DNA from 2 places in the Buttiauxella sp. 3AFRM03 genome. Region 2 is predicted to be linked to the other one. Evidence: predicted binding sites of a transcription regulator. Region 2 holds the regulator's gene; the other holds the start of a gene.
What was found. The regulator CRP, encoded in region 2, controls carbon source genes, mostly activating them, when cyclic AMP is high. The targets are predictions, from matches to a motif close to ATGTGANNNNNNTCACAT.

Region 1: the regulator CRP is predicted to act here: its motif matches at 1,532-1,549, upstream of drpB (cell division protein DrpB).

What each region holds. Positions count from the first base shown of each region.
Region 1 covers NZ_CP033076.1:1,041,987-1,045,134, reverse strand. Annotated here, with positions in the region: gene ompC (porin OmpC) at 1-1,033, opposite strand, end outside; gene drpB (cell division protein DrpB) at 1,613-1,849, shown strand; gene D8682_RS06385 (phosphohydrolase) at 1,953-2,657, shown strand; gene D8682_RS06380 (DNA cytosine methyltransferase) at 2,768-3,148, shown strand, end outside.
Region 2 covers NZ_CP033076.1:3,399,810-3,402,957, reverse strand. Annotated here, with positions in the region: gene D8682_RS17235 (phosphoribulokinase) at 1-278, shown strand, start outside; gene D8682_RS17230 (OsmC family protein) at 296-700, opposite strand; gene crp (cAMP-activated global transcriptional regulator CRP) at 1,014-1,646, shown strand; gene D8682_RS17220 (YccS/YhfK family putative transporter) at 1,738-3,148, shown strand, end outside.

The DNA.
Region 1 (3,148 bases), 2.4 Mb from region 2:
CAACGTAGGTGGAGAAGTTTTTGTTGAAGTAGTAGTTCGCGCCAACAGAAACGTATTTAACCAGGTCTTTGTCGTTCCAGTCGCTGTTTGGTGCGTAGTCTTGTGCCAGGTCTTTACCTTTAGATTGCAGGTAAGATATTTCTGGACGCAGACCGAAGTCGAACTGATATTGTGCAGTGACTTCAAAGTTTTGAGTTTTGTTGGCGATAAACCCATCAACATCACCAAACGGCGTCATGTTGCGGGTTTCCGAATACATGGTGGCCAGATAGATATTGTTGGCGTCGTATTTCAGGCCAACAGTCCAGACATCTGCATCTTCACCGCCAGCAGTTGAGCCGGTTTGCTGTTCGTTGGTACGGTCAGATGAGGCGTATGCTGCACCTGCGCTGAAGCCCATGCCGAAATCATATGTGGTGGACAAGCCCCAGCCATCACCATTTTGTGAATTGATGTCATTGTGACCGTTGTTAGTGCCTTCCTGATCAAAGGCTCCGTTAGATCCTTCATTCGCGCCCTGATATTGCAGAGCAAAGTTCAGGCCTTCAACCTGACCGAAGAAATCGGTGTTGCGGTAAGTCGCCATGCCATTGCCACGGCCAGTCATGAAGTTATCGCTATAGGTGTAAGAGTCGCCACCGAACACTGGCAGCATATCGGTCCAGGCTTCAATGTCGTAAACTACGCCGTAGTTACGGCCATAATCGAATGAACCGTAGTCACCAAATTTCAGGCCAGCGAAGCCCAGACGAGTCCATGATTGGCTATCGCCTTCAGTGCTGTCTGCCTGAATGTTATATTCCCACTGACCATAACCTGTCAGTTCGGAAGTAATCTGAGTTTCACCTTTAAAGCCCAGGCGAATATAAGTGTCATCGCCATCCTGACCTGAATCATCAGAGAACACATGACGAGCATCAACTTTGCCGTACAGGTCCAGTTTATTACCGTCTTTATTATAAACTTCCGCAGCGTGCGCAGAACCCATTGCCAATAAAGCAGGGATCACTAATGCCAATGCTGTTCTTTTCATTTATATATTCCTTTAAGTCATAATTATTATGAATGATTACTTATATTTCGTCCTCAACATCCACAGCAATCTTATTACACTTAGTTCAGTTTATTTATAAATAAACATGTAACTGTATTGGTTGAAATTTGACTAAATATTTCAGTGTATTCTTAAGTTATATTATTGAAAAATAAGTAAATTATTAATTTTTAGGATATTTCCAATGCATTGTGAGTATGTGTTTGCTATTTTTTATATCAAAACACAATGCATTTTTATCGATGAGTCTTTGTGAGTGATAGAATTGGCATTTAGAAAATAAGTTTTTTTATTTTTGTATTTAATTATCACTAAATTTTATATTAAGGGTGTATAAAATAAATAACGTGGGAATGGTTGATAAATACACAAATGTAATTTTATTGTTAAAATTATGAGGGGTGGCCTGATATATTGCCAATTTGAGAATCTTCCGGATTAAATAGAGAGGTTTTAGGCTGTCATAAAACGGCATAAATGTGATAAAAATCACATGCAGCGGATGGGTATCCATCGCATTACACAAACTAAACAGTTGAGAGAGTTATGTCAGACGTTATGGACGCGAAACCCGCCCGCACACCAGGTGGGAAATTGGCATTATGGTTGTTTTATGGATTTTGCCTGTACATGGTTTGGGCAGTTCTGCGTTACTTCTGGGTGGTGAGCAATGTCACCAGCGGGGACATGGGTTCGATGGCTGGAAAACTGCTCGGGGCATTAATGGGGTTGCTGGTTCTGGGAGCGGTAGCCGCATTATTAGGTGGGCTCGCCTGGTACACGCGGGCCAGGTGAATAAATCGTGCCAAAGTGGGTTGTTGTCACGGTGATACTTGCTAATTTTGTGATCTTGTACTCATATTAAGTACCGGATCCCGCTGTGAAGTAAGGAGCACGTATGCCAATAGCCCACTGGCAAGAGCGTTTCGAAGAGTACTTGCACCATAACTGGTTGCAGGACGATAAAGCCCACGATGTGGCCCACTTCAGACGCGTATGGAAAACCGCGCAACAGATCATGGAAACAACCGAAGCCGACTGGCTGGTGGTACTCACCGCCTGTTATTTCCATGACATCGTCAATTTGCCAAAGAACCATCCCGAACGGCATCTCGCTTCTACACAGGCGGCACAAGAAACATTACGTATTCTTGACGCTCATTTTCCCGATTTCCCTCGCACGTTATACGATGCGATTGCTCATGCGGTGCGTGCTCACAGTTTCAGTGCTCAAATTGCGCCGCAAACTCTTGAAGCGAAAATTGTGCAGGATGCAGATCGCCTGGAATCACTTGGTGCAATTGGCCTGGCGAGAGTGTTTTATATTTCAGGTTCGCTGGGGCGACCATTGTTTGATAGCGAAGATCCGTTAGCGTGTGGGCGTGAGTTGGATGACTCCACATATGCACTTGACCATTTCCAGAAAAAACTGCTGAAGCTCCCTGAATCCATGCAAACTGAGGCAGGGCGTAAACTGGCCTGGCTCAATGCTGATTTTTTGGTTAACTACATGGCCAAGCTGTGTGCAGAACTGAAGGGCGATTATTGCGGTATCGATCGTGGTGTTGTCGAGCAATTCGCCTCCCCCAAACAGTCCTCATAAATTTCGTTCTAAAACTAAAATGATGCCCGCATTGGTTGCGGGCTGTTCTGTTTTTCTCTGGGTCAAATCAGTGATAGAGTTGCACTCTATTTTCCCTAAACTGGTTCATGATGAACGACTTCGACGCCATTGCCGAGCAACTCTCACAACAATCCCAACGCCTGCAACAACAGCAACTAGAAGAAGACTTTGCGCTAGTGAGCCGAATTCTGGAAATCTATGACCAGAAAACAGTGGCCCATCATTTGCGCCAGGTCAGCGGCGACTGGACACGTGAATCGCTAAACCGCTGGTATAACCGTAAATCTTCGCCTCGCACGCTGACACCAGCAGAAAGCGCCATGCTGCAAAATATGTTGCCGCAGTTACCTGCACACCACGGGAAATACGCCTTTAAATTCGTCGATTTATTTGCCGGTATTGGCGGCATTCGTAGCGGGTTTGAAGCCATTGGCGGGCAATGCGTTTTTACCAGCGAGTGGAATAAATAC
Region 2 (3,148 bases):
TTAACTTCCAGCGTGTCCCGACTGTCGATACCTCTAACCCGTTTGCTGCACGCGGAATTCCATCGCTGGATGAAAGTTTTGTGGTGATTCATTTTCGCGGGTTGGATGACATCGATTTCCCCTACTTGCTCGCCATGTTGCAAGGCTCATTCATTTCCCACATCAATACAATAGTGGTACCGGGCGGCAAAATGGGGCTGGCGATGGAATTGATCATGACGCCGTTAGTGAAGCGTCTGGCGGAAGGACGAAATATCAATAATCAGGGCGGCGAGTAACCGCCCTGTTTTGCACACTAGCCTTCAATGACTTCGTAGCTGTGCGTGATATTTACGGCTTTTTCCAGCATCAGTGCAACAGAGCAATACTTCTCAGCAGATAAATCAACCGCGCGGGAAACCGCGTTATCTTTTAGCTCTTTGCCTGTCACGATGAAATGCAGGTTGATGTGAGTAAAAAGACGAGGAGCTTCTTCGCGACGCTCAGAGGTCAATTTCACTTCGCAGTCGGTGACGTCGTAGCGGCCTTTTTGCAAAATAGAAACCACGTCGATTGCACTGCAACCCCCGGCAGCCATCAGTACCATTTCCATCGGGCTCGGTGCTTTATCGCCAGAATTACCGTCCATCAGAATCTGGTGTCCTGAAGCGGATTCACCAAGGAAAGTTAACCCTTCAACCCATTTCACACGTGCCTGCATGTTGCTTCTCCCATTGAAAAAATTACCTTCCAGAGTACGCGGATGCAGCAAAACTGGCAACGGAAGGCGACCTACGTCATGCTGAAACGAGACAATAGGAGACACCTGCCAAAAGCTATGCTAAAACAATCCGGATGCTACATTGATACATTGACGTAATGCATAGATGCAAAGGACGTCACTAATTACAGGCAGCAAGAATGACTTGCATGCCATCTCCCCAAAGTGGGGAATATTCTAATACTTGCAACGCCAGACAGGATGTTTAGCGTCCTGTCGTTGGTAGCCAGTTATAAACAGAGGATAACCGCGCATGGTGCTTGGCAAACCGCAAACAGACCCGACTCTCGAATGGTTCTTGTCCCATTGCCACATTCATAAGTATCCATCGAAGAGCACACTGATCCACCAGGGTGAAAAAGCAGAGACGCTGTATTACATCGTCAAGGGCTCTGTAGCTGTTCTGATCAAAGATGAAGAGGGCAAGGAAATGATCCTCTCCTATCTGAATCAGGGCGACTTTATTGGTGAGTTAGGGCTGTTCGAAGAAGGCCAGGAACGTAGTGCCTGGGTCCGTGCTAAATCTGCCTGTGAAGTGGCTGAAATTTCCTATAAAAAATTCCGCCAGCTGATCCAGGTAAACCCAGACATTCTGATGCGTCTTTCTTCCCAGATGGCTCGTCGTCTGCAAGTCACTTCTGAGAAAGTCGGTAACCTGGCATTCCTCGATGTGACTGGTCGTATCGCGCAGACACTGTTGAACCTGGCAAAACAGCCTGATGCAATGACTCACCCAGACGGTATGCAGATTAAAATTACCCGTCAGGAAATTGGTCAGATCGTCGGTTGTTCTCGTGAAACTGTCGGTCGTATCTTGAAAATGCTGGAAGATCAGAACCTGATCTCCGCTCACGGCAAAACGATCGTCGTTTACGGCACTCGTTAATTTCCGTTTCAAAAAAGGCGTGTTGCTTTATGGACACGCCTTTTTTTGTCTTTAAAATCCAAACACCTGCAACACAAAGTATGACAAGCATATGTGGAGAAGATTAATCTATCACCCTGAAGTTAACTATGCACTGCGGCAAACGCTGGTGCTGTGCCTTCCTGTGGGGATCGGTTTACTACTGGGGAATTTGCAGTTAGGTCTGCTTTTCTCGTTAGTGCCCGCTTGTTGCAACATTGCTGGTCTGGATACACCCCATAAGCGTTTTTTTAAACGCCTGATTGTTGGCGGCACTCTTTTTGCGACCAGCAGTTTAATCATGCAGCTTTTGCTGCTCTACACCGCGGTCCCATTGCCCATCATTCTTATGGTGATGGCGCTCTTGTTAGGCGTCACCGCTGAAATCAGCGCCCTGCACGCACGTTTGCTTCCGGCATCGCTGATTGCGGCCATCTTTACGCTAAGCATGGCCGGCAATATGCCTATCTGGAAGCCGATGGTGTTATATGTCTCCGGCACGATTTGGTACGGAGTCTTTAACTGGTTTTGGTTCTGGATGTGGCGTGAGCAGCCGCTGCGCGAAACGTTAAGCCTGCTCTATCGCCAATTGGCGGAGTACTGTGAAGCCAAATACGGCATGCTGACACAACATGCTGATCCCGAAACAGCGCTGCCTCCACTGCTGGCTCGCCAGCAAAAAGCCGTAGACCTGATCACCATCTGCTACCAACAGCTGCATATGCTGTCGGCGAATCAGCAGAACGGTTACAAACATTTGTTACGCTCTTTTCAGATAGCGTTAGATTTGCAGGAGCACATCTCCGTCAGTTTGCACCAGCCTGCCGAGGTGCAAAAACTTGTCGCGAAAAGCCATGCAGAAGCGGTTATTCGCTGGAATGCGCAGACCATTGCGGCACGCTTGCGCGTATTGGCCGATGACATTCTCTACCATCGTTACCCACAGCGTTTTACGATGGAGAAACAAATTGAAGCCCTCGAGAAAATTGCTCGCCAGAATCCGGACAACCCGGTTGGGCAGTTTTGTCATTATCACTTCAGCCGTATCGCCCGCGTGCTGCGCATCCAACGCCCTCTGTACGCCCGTGATTTAATGGAAGACCGGCAGCGCCGTTTACCGCTGTGGGCAGCACTGAAAAGCTATTTGTCGTTGAAATCTGCCGCCCTGCGCAACGCCGCCCGACTAGGCGTAATGCTAACCATCGCCAGTCTTTTCGGGGCATTTTTACATCTGCCGAAACCCTACTGGATTTTAATGACGGTGATGTTCGTTACGCAAAACGGCTACGGTGCCACGCGGGTGCGCATTCTTCACCGTTCGGCAGGGACCATTGCTGGCCTGGCTATTGCGGGTATCGCCCTGCACTTTCACTTCCCACAAAGCATTGCCCTGGCCGCGATGCTGGTCATTACGCTGGTCAGCTATTTGTTTATTCGCCAGAGCTATGGCTGGGCGACGATTGGTTTTACCGTGACGGCGGTAT